Regions from separate parts of the Paenibacillus sp. FSL P2-0136 genome, predicted to be linked through region 1. Evidence: riboswitches for the same ligand, from Rfam matches in the RefSeq annotation. Region 1 holds a riboswitch; each other region holds the start of a gene.
The links. Region 1 has a riboswitch for cyclic di-AMP ahead of NYE26_RS01100 (hypothetical protein). Riboswitches for the same ligand answer to the same signal wherever they lie in the genome.
Positions count from the first base shown of each region.

Region 2: another riboswitch for cyclic di-AMP. It lies ahead of NYE26_RS15895 (APC family permease); the one in region 1 lies ahead of NYE26_RS01100 (hypothetical protein).
Region 3: another riboswitch for cyclic di-AMP. It lies ahead of NYE26_RS31775 (C40 family peptidase); the one in region 1 lies ahead of NYE26_RS01100 (hypothetical protein).
Region 4: another riboswitch for cyclic di-AMP. It lies ahead of NYE26_RS20870 (hypothetical protein); the one in region 1 lies ahead of NYE26_RS01100 (hypothetical protein).

Region 1 covers NZ_CP150244.1:260,286-263,864, reverse strand. The annotation lists gene NYE26_RS01105 (hypothetical protein) at 1-1,132, shown strand, start outside; cyclic di-AMP (ydaO/yuaA leader) riboswitch at 1,372-1,541, shown strand; gene NYE26_RS01100 (hypothetical protein) at 1,676-2,131, shown strand; gene NYE26_RS01095 (hypothetical protein) at 2,650-2,847, opposite strand; gene NYE26_RS01090 (family 43 glycosylhydrolase) at 2,962-3,579, opposite strand, start outside.
Region 2 covers NZ_CP150244.1:3,808,638-3,812,216, reverse strand. The annotation lists gene NYE26_RS15905 (thioredoxin domain-containing protein) at 1-609, shown strand, start outside; gene NYE26_RS15900 (disulfide oxidoreductase) at 606-1,040, shown strand; cyclic di-AMP (ydaO/yuaA leader) riboswitch at 1,267-1,426, shown strand; gene NYE26_RS15895 (APC family permease) at 1,555-3,372, shown strand; gene NYE26_RS15890 (ABC transporter substrate-binding protein) at 3,547-3,579, shown strand, end outside.
Region 3 covers NZ_CP150244.1:7,396,561-7,400,139, reverse strand. The annotation lists gene NYE26_RS31785 (hypothetical protein) at 1-269, shown strand, start outside; cyclic di-AMP (ydaO/yuaA leader) riboswitch at 481-619, shown strand; gene NYE26_RS31780 (C40 family peptidase) at 677-1,105, shown strand; cyclic di-AMP (ydaO/yuaA leader) riboswitch at 1,494-1,636, shown strand; gene NYE26_RS31775 (C40 family peptidase) at 1,641-2,132, shown strand; gene NYE26_RS31770 (GNAT family N-acetyltransferase) at 2,379-2,864, shown strand; gene NYE26_RS31765 (cytochrome c) at 2,992-3,348, shown strand; gene NYE26_RS31760 (4a-hydroxytetrahydrobiopterin dehydratase) at 3,480-3,579, opposite strand, start outside.
Region 4 covers NZ_CP150244.1:4,894,352-4,897,930, reverse strand. The annotation lists gene NYE26_RS20880 (MMPL family transporter) at 1-111, opposite strand, end outside; gene NYE26_RS20875 (TetR/AcrR family transcriptional regulator) at 141-761, opposite strand; cyclic di-AMP (ydaO/yuaA leader) riboswitch at 1,331-1,513, shown strand; gene NYE26_RS20870 (hypothetical protein) at 1,906-2,403, shown strand; gene NYE26_RS20865 (SPFH domain-containing protein) at 2,422-3,579, shown strand, end outside.

The sequences.
Region 1 (3,579 bases):
TACTGAGCTGCGGGAGCAACTACCGGCGGCAACGTGGCCGCTCTCCGGGCACTTCCAGAAGGAGATGCAGGCAATTCGCGGTATTCATTTCATCAGTGATGATGCTCTGGTGTTCAGCACCGGCTCACCTTGGGAGAAGAATGTAGTTGTAGCAGTACATAAGGATGTTATTTCCGTATTCGACGAGTTTAGCCTGGTTGGGGCATCTCCTGACAATCAGTTCTATGCACTCGCCGGAATTCAAGGCATTACCATTATGCAATCCATGAACAGCACTCTACAAGGAAAAGTTGTAGCAGATCTCTCATGGCGTGAGCTGAATGGCACGATTCAAGCGCTGGACCCGGAGTTTACTGTTTTGAACATAGACAGCCTGGATCAGGAGTTACCCTTGGAGCAAGTCATTCCTTTTAACGGGGGCCAAGCATTATTGCTTGTTACGAGCCAGGGGATTTTTCTGGTCCAGCAATCGCAGGAGAAGCTATGGGAGGTGAAGCTGCTGCATCCTGATCTCGAAGAATATAAAGCAGATGAGATGGAGCATATCGAGATCGACATGCCGCATGGTGCCGTCTCTCCGGATGGAAGATGGATTGCCTATGGCAGCCAGGGCAGTGATCATCTTTTATATGACACAACTTCAGGGCAGGTTCACTTATTCAATCCGGAATCCAGTTACCCGCACTATACTATATTTACGAAGGACCAGCATAGCGTATGGTACAATGCCTGCCACTTCTATAATGGCGTTACCCTTGCTGTGTCCCTTGAAGATGCGGAAGCAGGAAAGCTCCCGTCCGATCAGGAATATCCGGTTGTTAACGAGGAAGCCCGGGTATATGCGGCGGCGGCACTGAAGGACGGTGTTGTCATTGGCGATGCCTATGGCTACTTGAGGCTCATTGATACAGGGGGGCGGGAGCTGTGGCGTTATTATGCCGGAAGCACCATTTCTGGATTAGCTGTCGATCCGGATGAGACCATGCTGGCCGTGGGGACTTATGGAGGGATGCTGCATTTCCTGGACCTTCATGCCGCTGAACGCAGCGACTATGAGATTACAACAGGAACCGTTCGTGAGATGAAGCGGATTATTGCCTGGAAGAATCAGAATGAGCCGCTTTGGTGGTGAGCTGATACATGGAGAATCCTTCTTCCCCACCGTCGTCTGCCAAAAATAAAAAACAGCGCTTGAGCGAGATAAATGGCAGATAATCTGCTACATATAGGTGTTTTGGCTTCCCTATGCACAGCCATTCAGCCATTTGCTGAAAATAAGGCGAATAGCACTCTTTTCCATTTTTACAAACCCCCTCTGAAGAGAGTATGATTCGTGTTGAAAGCAAATGAATGCATTCATGAAAATGAGCATATGCATGCACGCTGAATTTCCGTCATGTGGAAAACGGGGGAACCATCCGGCCGTCAGGCCGACTTGGGGTGAATCCGAAGGAGAATGCCACGCGCAGGTCTCCGGCAGGTAGGGCGACTCTCACCGTCCGAATCCGACAGCTAACCTCGTAAGCGCCAAGAGAGAGCCCTGATCCGCCACGCTTTTGTGCCAGGCGTCTTAAGCCTGTTACCCACAACCGCAGGCAGAGGTCCTCCTCTGCCTGCGGTTTTTTGCGCGCTGGAATGAACTGCACAGTATAGATTCAGGAAGGAAAGTGACCACATGCCTGACCCCTTATCGCCCAAACTAACCGCCGCTGCCGGATTCAACCACTACACCCAGCAATATAGCGGTCCCGTCTATGCGCTTAGCTGCCTGCTGCTAGAGCAAGGCGTCCGCGCCGAACAAGCTGCAACCGCCACCTTCGTGGCCCTCCATCCACTATGGCTGAAGGGCCGCCTCTCAGGGGACGCCGCTGCTGCGGCTGCCTACAGAGAGTGCATCCGCCAGTGTGCCATGCTCGCCCACGACACCAGCCGCTGTGCTTCTGCGCCGCTGAGCTGGGACGATCACGTTGCCAGTGTCTTGTGGTATGGCATCCAGCTCCCCCTGCCCGACATCAGCCAGATCCTGGAGTGCAGCATCCCCGAGCTCAAGGCCCGGCTCAGAGGAATACGCGAACAGATGGCAGCCGCCCATTCAGCCTTGCCTGCTGTGCACCGCCCTTCGGCGGGTTGAGACTGGGAATAACGCGGGATACGCGGGATATAGGAATGAGTGCGGCGGAATGAGTTGGATGTGGCCGAATTAGGGGACGGATGCGACAAAAGGAGATGGATAGCGGGCCATGCGGACTACCGATCCGCTATTTCGGCAAATGGGACCATTCCGAAGGCCATGCGGACTGAGAGGCGCTTAATTAACCCATTCCGCCTCATTTTGCGCTCCATACTGCCCTTTAAGGTCCTCTCAGTCCGCAACGGGGAGAAAATCGGTCTTTTTCACAAAATAAGGGCCGCTGAGTCCGCCTACAAAACAACATCCCCCCACAAAGTGGGGCTTTAGCATCGATGATGCCTCAGGTACTTTGCGGGGACCCCAAAACATATAAATTCTAACAAATAAAGCCGCAGCATCCGCCGCGACTTCGTCCTTGACTCTCAGCGCCAGCACTCATGCAGTACTTGGCCCATCTTACATAGCTCAATCATCCCATGCACTCATCCTGTCTCCACCAACCGTTCAGTACATAGAACTCAGCTCTTGCCCTTACCACCCTTGCCGCCCTTGGCAAACCGCCAAAAAGCCATACAGCAGCCGAGCAGGCCGGCTCCCAGCAGAAGGGTCTGTAACGCCCCCAGCCAAGTCGATTGATCCGACGGGATCAGGCTGCTGATAATAATCAGCAGGATCGAGGCCGCGACCAGCACGGGGGTTTGTCTACTTTTCTTCACAACACTTCACCACTCCTAAAGACTAATACTACTAAGGTACACCATCTCCGGCGTTTTCACCAGTTCACCACGGCTCCGGGCACACCCAGGCGGAAGAACGTATGGCGTCCTTGGCTAGTAATTCTTCACTCCATAGTAGTCAAAATCAGCGAAGGAGTCATGCTGGTGGGCATCAACGGAACCGATGAAATTGAACAAGCCTGTAAATCCGCCAATCTCCCCTGGCTCCCCGTTCACGCCTTCATCCGACAGATAGAGTACATCAATGTTTTCTACAAAAGCTTGCCAATCCCCGTTATCCCCGAAACGGTAAAGGATACTCGCGATGCCTGAATGATAGATAATCTTGAGCTCCGCTGTGTCTTCAGGGACTGGAATGTAATGGTGGACCAGCTCAATGCGTTGCCCCAGCTTGGCCTGAAGTACGTATAGAACGGTACCCTCTGATTCGGAGTGGGTCAAGTGAACGTACAGCCAATTATTCGAATCATAGTATAGCCCCAGACCGGCCGTTTCCGAGTAGTGATCGGGATGAAATTCCACCTTGGTTTGAACTTCATAATGAAGGGAAGTTGCGCGTGTGGCCATAATCGCCGGATGGATCTGCGAGAAAAAAGAATTCTCTCCATGAATGCGTAAGTAACCCGGACGTTCAACCGTATTCACCCATGCCGCTTGCTGGTCCCGGTACGGAGTCAGAAAATGAAGATCATATTTCTCCTGATTAAAATC
Region 2 (3,579 bases), 3.5 Mb from region 1:
GCTTCCAAGGATTCTTCGCCTGCAGGCTCAGACAGCAAACCGGTTGCCTTCAATTACAGTGAGATGATGCGGCTGGGCAAGGAGGATGCTCCGGTAAAAATTGTGGAATTCGGCGATTTCAAATGTCCGGCTTGCGCCCAGTTCACCGGTGTGATCAAGCCGCAGATCGTTCAGGGCTATGTCGATCAGAATAAAGCAGCCTTCTATTTCGTGAATCTGGCCTTCATCGGCAAGGATTCCAGAACGGCCTCCCTGGCAGCGCTATCGGTCTATCATCAGAACCAGGAAGCGTTCTGGAAGTATTTCGATGCGATCTATGCCAATCAGGGGAATGAAGAGAAGGAATGGGCTACGCCTGACTTCCTGGTGAGTCTCGCCAAGCAGCTGGAGCTGCCGGTGGATTACGACCTGCTGCGCAAGGACATTGACGAGCGTACCTACGTAAGCGAGCTGGAGCGGGATATTCAGCTTGGCACCGATACGGGTGTAACGAATACGCCATCCTTGTACGTGAACGGCATCAAGGTGAAGGAGCCTTTCAATATGGAGGCGATTGACGCCCAGATTCAGGCAGCAACAGCAGCAGCGGGAGCAGGGACCGCCCAATGACCGTCTTCTCTGCCTTCTGCCGGCGTAACTGTCTCTACTTGGCCTGGTTCGTCTGTGTGGTGGCTGTAGCAGGAAGCCTGTATCTCAGTGAGGTCCTAAATTACGAGCCCTGTAAGCTGTGCTGGTTCCAGCGGATCTTCATGTATCCGCAGCTGTTCCTGCTGGGGATCGCCACCTACCGGGCGGACAAGCGGATCATTCCATACGTGCTTCCCCTTAGTCTGATCGGCGGCTGCATCTCTATTTATCATTATGCGGAGCAGAAAATTCCGGCGCTCAGCAAGGTGCTTCCCTGTACCATCGGCGTACCGTGCAACAAGGATTATCTGAACTGGTTCGGATTTATAACGATCCCTCTGCTTGCACTTATAGCCTTTGCCTTAATCTCGATTCTGCTCTGGACAGGACGCAAAGAGGAGCCTGCGGAGTAAGAAGCTGACGGGCAGAAGGAAGAGAAGAGAATACCTTTAATTTTAGTAAAAAATAATATGCAAAAACCCTGTAAAATCACGTGGTAAAGGGATAATGAAAGAGAATGAAAGATCAAGACATACCGGATGATGAATTTGGTTGTTTTGAGTGCTTTTCATTCTTTTTTCATTTGTTTCCACGCTTTACGGAAGACGTGTTGTAGCTTAATATTAGTCCTTGTGAGAAGTTGAATATGCGCTGAATTTTCCGGAAGGAAAAACGGGGGAACCACACTTTGGCTAAGGCCAAAAGGGGTGAATCGGAGCAGGCTACTTGACCTGTAACCGTAGGGCTACCACAGTCCGAATCCGCCAGCTAACCTCGTAAGCCACTAGTGGGATAATGACCATGCACACTAAGGCATGCGGATCATTTCCGTATGCTTATTTTGGTGCCTGCATTTATGAAATCCACTTATGAAAACAGCGCAGGGAAACCCGTTTCAACTTAACCAAGAGAGGAACTGTTACTACAATGGTAAGCAAGGTAAAACGACTATTGATCGGGCGTCCGATGAAGTCGAACGAACTCGATCATGAAAAGTTATCCAAGGTGAAAGCACTGGCTGTCCTGTCTTCTGATGCGCTCTCGTCTGTAGCCTACGGAACAGAACAAATTCTGATTGTACTGGTGGCCGCCGGGTTCACCGCTATCTGGTACTCCTTGCCAATTGCATTAGCCGTATTGGGCCTGCTGGCTATTCTGATTCTGTCCTACCGGCAGACGATCTTCGCTTATCCCCAAGGCGGGGGCGCGTATATTGTCGCCAAAAGCAATCTAGGGGTGCATACCGGCTTACTGGCCGGCGGCTCTCTTCTGGTGGATTACATTCTGACGGTGGCGGTAAGCGCCTCGGCGGGGACGGATGCAATCACTTCAGCTTTTCCAAGTCTGCATAATCATAGTGTTCTCATAGCGGTATCTGTTATCGTGCTCTTAACGATTGTTAACCTGCGGGGAGTGACCGAATCGGCCTCCTTCATCGCTATCCCGGTCTATCTGTTCGTGGTTTCCATCTTCGTGCTCATCATCTCGGGGGTCTTCAAATATATGACCGGCGGCGCCCATGCCCATGTTCCTGAGATTGGCTCGGCGGTATCGAACGTGAGTATGTTCCTGCTGCTGAAGGCCTTCAGCTCCGGCTGTTCGGCTCTGACCGGGGTAGAAGCGGTCTCCAATGCCATTCCTAACTTCAAAGCGCCCGCGGAGAAAAATGCAGCCAAAACGCTGATGCTCATGGGCCTCATTCTCGGGGTAATGTTCACAGGTATTACGCTGCTCGCTTACTGGTACGGTATCATGCCTGATGAGAAGGCCACCGTGGTCTCACAGATTACCGAATCTACCTTCGGCCGCGGCGGACTGTACTTCTTCATTCAGGGGATTACGGCGGTTATCCTGTTCCTGGCAGCCAATACGGCGTACTCGGCCTTCCCGCTGCTGGCGTTCATGTTCGCCAAAGATAAATATCTGCCCCATGCCTTCATGGTGCGCGGCGACCGGCTGGGCTTCTCCAACGGTATTATTTTCCTCGGTGTCATGTCGGCTGTGCTGGTGGCGGCGTTTCACGGGAATACGGAAGGACTCATTCCATTATATGCAGTAGGGGTATTCATTCCGTTCACGCTGTCGCAGCTGGGCATGATGGTCCAATGGTACAGAACGAAGCCGAAAGGCTGGCAGAGCAAGTTCGCCGTCAATACGGTGGGGATGCTCACTACATTAACGATCACCCTGATTTTCATAATCACTAAATTCTCCAGCGTGTGGATGGCCTTCATCTTCCTACCGGCTGTTATCATCGTGTTCCACCGGATTCACCGCCATTATATGAATATTGCCGATCAGCTGCGGATCTGTCCGGCTACCGATAAGCCTTGTATCAAAGGAAGCACCGTAGTCGTTCCGGTCGCCGGTGTGACTCGCGCTGTACTACATTCGATCAGCTATGCGAAGTCATTGACAGATAATGTGGTCGCTGTATATGTAGGCTTCGATGAAGAAGAGATTCACAAGATGGAGCAGAAGTGGGAGGAGTGGAACCCCGGCGTACGCCTGATCGTCCTGCGCTCCCGCTACCGCAGCATTATCCGCCCGCTGGTGAAGTTCATCGATACAGTAGAGTGGAAGACCTCTTCAACGGATCATATTACCGTCCTGATTCCGCAATTCGTGACCAAGCACTGGTGGCAGGCGGTGCTGCATAATCAGACCAGCTTGTTCATCCGCTCTTATCTGATGAATCAGAAGGACATTGTCATCGCCACGGTTCCTTTCCATCTGCATAAATAATATAGAAGATTATAGGAAGACGGCTGTTTCTGCTTAATGCGGAGGCGGCCGTTTTTACGTTATTATAAGTTATTGGTTGACATAGAGAATGAGAATCAATATCATCAGTATAGACAAGATGAAGGTAACAGAGCTTTTGCCAATCATGAGGGTAACATACAGGAGGGGTATTCAATGTTTTCGTTCAACCTGCAAGGATCAAGAAGC
Region 3 (3,579 bases), 530 kb from region 1:
ATATGCAATTCGGCTATACCGCCGGTACCGGCATGTTCTCCTCACTGCTGATCTGCCTGAAGATGCTGCTGCCTTCGATCGGTATATCCATCGTTCTGGGGGCGGGAAGCCTGGCCGTAATTCTGCTCTGCAGCGCCTCTGCTCTGTTCTATCCCGGATTGCCGGCCCTTATGCTCCGCCAGGCAGCTCCGCTGCCCTCCACGCTGTTCGATATGTGGGGAATCGCTGCCCAGTACCACCTTTGGTCCAGTAAATCATTTCCACAATAATAAGCTGCTGAAGCGGCATACTAAAGAGAGTCACAGCCCCTTATCAGGGAGCAGGACTCTTTTTTGCTTGAACGGAGGACAAAAGCATTTGCAAAAGGGGAAATCCTCTGATACAATGATGGCTGTACCAGTAGTAACAAAGTTGTAATCTTTCAAGCAAAATATTCCGTAACTCTTGCAATTTAAGCAATACCGATAAGTCACTGTTCTGGTGCATAAAACGCCGAATTCCCTGCACCGGGAAGTGGGGGAACCATATTTTGGGTGAATTGATCTCGCTTTAGAGGGGTCATAGGGGAACCTTCTACCGAATCCTTAAGCTAACCTCGCAGGCCCTGGAAGGAGTACATCTTTTGATTAGTCAGAATTTCAAGAAAAAATGCACCGCAGCAGCGCTGGGTCTTGTGATGGTATTCACACTCGGAGCGGGCAGTGCCTTCGCAGATTCTAAGATGGATACTGTGATTTCAAAAACCATTGGAACGTCGTATAAAACCGGGGGCACAACCACCAGCGGCTTCGACTGTTCCGGATTTACCAAGTATGTGTTCAAGAATGTCGGGCTTACCTTGCCCCGTACCTCCAAAGCACAGTTCAAAGTTGGAACAAGTGTATCCAAGAGCAATCTGCGTTCCGGTGATCTCGTGTTCTTCAACACCCTGGGTAACGGAGTGTCCCATGTCGGTATTTATGTTGGAAACGGGAAGTTCGCACAGTCCTCAAGTTCACGTGGTGTAACCATCAGTTCGATGAGCCAGTCCTACTGGGCCAACCGCTACGTTGGCGCCAAACGAGTAATGAGCACAACAGCCTACCAAGCTGTCGCTTACGATTGAACCCTTGAAGCATACCCCGAATATTTCAGCCTCTAACAACTAAATGTAACTTATACGAGCCCGGGATGATTATTGCCGTAATCATTTCCGGGTTTTTCCTTTTCCTTATTCTACCTTTTACACTGAATTCGCAGCCTTGAAACAGCATTTTCTTGCAAAAACAAAGAAATAATCATATAAATTAACCCCTGCGCATAGATATGAGTCTTTGGAAAGGGCTATAACTCTAAAAAACAGCAAAAAAGATGCATTAATATGTTATAAGTGATTGCCAAGCGCCTTAGTCTTTGTTACAATTATCGCAGTGAGTTTTTAGTAACATTTTTGTAATTATTGAATCGATTTTAACAAAGGTTTTGTCATGTATTGAATGAACCGCTAATCCTAATCAACAGTCGTGCCGAGTTCCCTAATGAATTAGGGAAACGGGGGAACCACTTTGGGTGAATTGACCTCCTATTCTAAGAGGGGTCATAGGGGACCTTCAACCGAACCCTTAAGCTAACCTCGTAGGCATTGGAAGGGGTATTTACTTTTGAAGAAGAAGCTAGCAGCCGCAGTACTAAGCTTGTCCATTATCTTCACCATCGGAGCAGGAAGCGCTTTCGCGGATTCCAAAATGGATAAAGTGATCGACAAAGCCATCGGAACCAAATACGTGTCCGGCGGTACATCAACTAACGGGTTTGATTGCTCCGGATTTACAATGTATGTTTTTGATAAGATCGGCATTAACCTGCCCCATCAATCCGGCTCCCAGTATCAGATGGGCTCTGCCGTGTCCCGTGACGAGATGAGACCGGGCGATCTTGTATTCTTCAATACAAGCGGTAAGGGCATATCCCATGTTGGTATTTATGTTGGTGACGGCGAATTCGCCCATGCCTCTTCCTCACGTGGTGTAACCATCAGTTCGCTGAGTGACAGCTATTACGTCAACCGCTACGTTGGCGCCAAGCGAATCATGAGTACAGATGCCTACAAGACTGTAGCTTCGGATTCCCAAGACAACGATGATGTACAATAATCCTTTGTAACCTAACGCTCTTTTCCGAGATTTTTGCCGAAATCTTGGGGAAGGGCTTTTTTTGTCTATAAAATTACTTACCCCTCTCTATATTTGTAAAACACTGATTCTGCGCTTTCGGAAAATATATTTTGCCGTTTGTCAAGTTTCTGCATTTCCGTAAGGAAATTGCGTCGAAACTGGCTGTTTTTGTATATAATTAATAGAAGAAATGAATCTATGTCCCTTGGAAGGAGGCCTCCCCCAATGATTAGCTCCCCGCTAACCTTTTACGTGGTGCCTATGGAGCCGCAGCATGCCGCTGAGATCTGTGAGTGGAGCTACAAGCCGCCGTATAATATTTACGGCTGGGTGTCCTGGGAGCAGATGCAGGCGCTGGGCGTGGAGTTCGGAGACCCGCAGCTGCGAAGTGAGCAATATGTATCGGTTGTGAATGGAGAGGGGGATCTGTGCGGCTTCGCCCAGCTCTTTCCGATGGAGGGGGTAGTCCGGCTTGGTGTCGGAATGCGGCCCGAGCTGTGCGGCCATGGAATGGGACATCTGTTCATGAAGGCTATTGTGCAGGCAGCACGGTCGCGTTACCCGGAATGTGAGATCGACCTGGAGGTGCTGACCTGGAACCAGCGCGCCATCCGCGCCTACCAGAAATGCGGGTTCACCATAACGGATACCTATGAACGCCGCACTCCGACCGGTAATAAGCCTTTTTATTGCATGGTCTATGAGGAATAGCACCGGAGACAAGAGAGTTTTGCAAAAAATGGATCATTTGTGTTCATTTTTTTGACACACATACTATGATAACGCTTCACCATCCGCTATAATGGAGACAGCAGCTTACATGGAGGGACGGATGCAGATGCAGAAATGGATCATGAGCGGTTTGTTTTTTGCCGCCTGTGCCTTTGCAGTAATCTTAATGTTTACCCTACCCGGTAAATCCGAGGTGGCGGAGCAGAACAAGCCGACCATGCCGGAGGTTGTGCTGGACGCTGCGGGCGCAGAAGCCACAGTGAAGGCCAATTGTATCTCCTGCCACGGAGACCAGCTTCAGGGCGGGGCGGGACCCAGCCTGCAGCAGGAAGGCGCTTCGCATGACGCAGCTCAGATCTTCAGCATAGTCACCAAGGGCCGCGGACAGATGCCTCCCTTCAAAGACAGGCTGGCCCCTGAAGAGATTGCGAATGTAGCCCTATGGCTGGCCGAGAAGAAATAATCCGCAACCTGTACTCACACCATGCTCCTCATTTTAAATGTATAATGCCCGTGACGAGGATAACGAACGATCCTTGCACGGGCATTTCTATTAATTAGATATTCCTGTTGTCTCCATAGGGGCCTTGTCCTCTAGCGGGTCTTCTCGAATGCCTCATTAAATTCATGCGCCTGGCGGAGATCAAGCTTCTCCACATCTGCAGCCAGCCGCAGAACAACCGTCTTGTAATCA
Region 4 (3,579 bases), 3.0 Mb from region 1:
ATTGACTCCAATCAGGGTGCCTACAACTCCGAGTACAATGATCCAGACTGCAATGAAGGCCCAGGGCTTGGCATAAGCCGATTTACCTAAGCGGTATAGAAAGGTAGACATGTAGTGGTTTCTCCTCTTTATCTGTGAATTTAGAAGCCGTTACGTAAGTAAGCAAACATGGAATTCAGGTATTGTTGAAACGGCATAGCCCCGGAGTCCCCGCTCTGCTGCTCACCCGGCAGCATGACGTTCAGCCGTCCGTCCAGGATAGGCACGAAAGCCCCATAGACGGCACCTACCAGCAGGTGGGTATATCCATCGGCATACCGTCCACGGGTGAACTGCTCCAGTGTCTCCTGGGCGGTGATCTGCAAATGCCGGAAGACATTGAGAATGTAAGGCTCCAGGGACGGATATTGATTCGCCAGGGAGACGAACTGCCGCAGCTTATGCAGGAACTCCGAGGTGAATTGCAGCTTCAGCAGATTGTACAGGGCATCGAGCGGTGTAGCATCCGACGGCAGAGCAGCCAGCGGGTTATTCTCTTTCTCTTGGACAGCAATAATGCCAATGAAATAGGCGGCGACTGCCTCCTCCTTACAGGAGAAGTAATTCGCAAAAGTCCGCCGGGAATATCCAGCCTTCTGAACAACATCATCCACAATGAAGCCATCCATCCCATGCTCAAGCGCAAGCTCGAAGGCCGCTACGGCTAAGGCATAGGCGGTGGCTTCTTTTTTTTTGTCCCGCAGATTCAGTTTGGAATTCAAAAGTAAATGTTCCTCCTTTCCCTGATATCTATAAGTTCTAGAGAATCTATAGGTTCTATTATTGCTCAAAGGGAAAGATTGCACAATGAGCATCGAGTGACGAAAATGTGAATATTTTAAATTTGGAGTAATGGGCTGAGAAAAAAAGGTGCGGGGTTAGGAGATTAAGTTAGGAGGGCGTGGGGAAGGGAGTGGGAAGTAAGTGAGTAGATGAGGAGCGAGAGCTGGAGTGGGAGTAAGTGAAGGAGAGTAAGTGAGTAGGTAAGTGAGAGTTAGTGTGGGAGTAAGTGAAGGAGAGTAAGTGAGTAGGTAAGGAGAGTAGGGGAATAAGTGAGTATGAGAGTGGGAGGAGATTAGGTGAGCAAAGGAGCAGCGCGTGGGAGGAAGAGTAACATGGGTGTAAACAGACGATAGCGCGAGCAAATCCCCGGGCGGATAAGAGCAGAGCTGAAGAATGCGCCTTCATTCCAGAAGGTACAGCATTATTGACTTCTTTTGTCATCCGTGAGGTTTTACATTAAATGGCTGCAGGCGTAAGATTCAATCAACAACCGAATGAAATGACACTGTTCTTGAAATGGCTGAATTCCGTAACGGGAACGGGGGAACCAACTGGTGCAGGTGGCTTAAGGATAGGCTGCTGAGTACCCGGGGTGAATCCTTGCCAGTGTGCTACTATGGCTCTGGTGAGGTAGGGCAATCTCGCTGCCCGAATCCGTCAGCTAACCCCGTAAGCCTCGAAGAGAGAGGATGAGCGCCATGATCGAGTAACCGACCACGGAGAGCCCTGCTGCTGCTGTGGTCTTTTTGCTGTGTAGGGAAGGGGATTAATCCCACTGAATGCCCTGAAAATGGGCTGGATGCAGAAATGAAGAGCACAAGTGCCCTTGAATCCAATTGCGCCTCTGCCATACACAACCAAGCAGCCTAAAGTGGAAATTAGGGGCAATAGTGACAGGTGGAAGCACAATTTAATCTTATAACAACACTGATTAGTCATTTATATGCCGCAATAGTCTTTTTATGTACCACAATAGTCAGTTTCCGCATCTCCACTACAGTCAGTTTTCTTATAGCCATATTACATTGAAAGGAGGGGGTTCCCATCGCTACTGTATTTATCGTCTGCTTCTGGGTTGGCCTCGTGCTTATCCTAAGCGGCAGCATTCATGGGCACGGTCTGGTAGGCCACCTGCATGTAGGGGGAGGAGATGGCGGGGGGCCAGGCTTTCTCCCGATTCTTCCGCTGATGGTGTTTGTCACCGTCTGGGGCGGCACGGGGTATATGCTTGTCAAGTACAGCGGGATGCAGCTGCTCGCCGTGGTACTGGTCTGTACCTTGATCGCCCTGCTGCCGGGCATCCTGCTCTACACGGTACTGGCCCGGGTGATGACCCGTTATGACAGCAGTATGAGTGAACTCGATTATGATCCGGCAGGCCAGCTCGGCTATATCAGCATCGCCGCAGCGGATGGGGCCGTAGGAGAGATGAAGTATGTGCTGCACGGGACCATGCGTTCCATCGGCGTGCGTGCCGAATCCGGTCAGTCGCTATTGCGGGGCGATCGGGTGATTATTGTGAAGACGGATAAGGGGATCGCAACGGTCACTTTGTTCGAGAGGGAAATGGAACAAAACTAACGGGGAGTGTCGGAGCAAATGTTAATTTTATATGTAACCGGAGCTATTGTTGTTGTGATTCTGCTGGCGTTAACCAGTATTGTGACCGCGTATAAAAAGGTTCCGCCTAATCAGGCCATGATCGTATACGGTCTCGGCGGCAAAAGAGTGGTTCAGGGCGGCGGGACATTCGTCATCCCCGGCTTCCAGAACAATAAAACCATCTCCATGATGCTGATGAGCTTCGATGTGATCCCGGCGCAGGCCATGTTTTCCCGCCAGGGCATCAAGCTGAACCTGGAGGCGGTCGCCCAGATTAAGATCAAAAGCGATCCAACCGCTATTCTCACAGCCAGCGAGCAGTTCATTGACCGGCCGGAAGAGGACCGTGAGACGATTATTCTGCATTCGGTGGAGGGTCATCTGCGCGGCCTGATCGGGCAGCTCAGTGTAGAATCTATACTCAAGACCCCAGACGAAATCAACAGCAAGATGCGGGAGACCTGCTCGGAGGACCTAGACAAGATGGGGCTGGAGGTGGTCAGCTTCACCATCAAGAAAATTACCGACGACAAAGGGTACATCGACAATATGGGGGTGCCTGAGATTGAGCGGATTCGCCGTGATGCCAGCATCGCCAAGGCTGAAGCCGAACGCGATATTCAGATCAAGCAGGCCGAGGCGGAGAAGGAATCCTCCATTGCCAAAGCCAATGCGCATCAGGCGACGATTGAAGCAGGAACCGCTGCCCGTGCGAAGGAATCGCTGTTCGAGAAGGAGCTGAACATTAAGCAGGCGGACTTCAAGCTGGAGACCGAGGTGAAGAAGGCACAGGCGGATCTGGCGTACGAATTGCAGCAGAATAAGATCAAGCAGTCGCTGGTTACCGAACAGGTGAAAATCACTCAAATGGAGGCCGAAGCCAACCGCACAGTCCGGGAGATCGAGGTCGAGCTGAGACAGCGGGAGCTGGAAGCGACGGTAATCAAGCCGGCCCAGGCAGAGAATCAAGCAACGATCATGAGAGCGGAAGCCGCCAAGCAGCGGCAGATTCTGGAGGCGGAAGCCGAAGCCGCTACGACGACCAAGCGCGGACTGGCAACAGCGGAGGCGGAATTGGCAAAAGGGAAGGCGAATGCGGAGATCGTCCAGCTCGCCGGAGCGGCGGAAGCGGGAGCGCTGCAGAAGAAGGCTGAG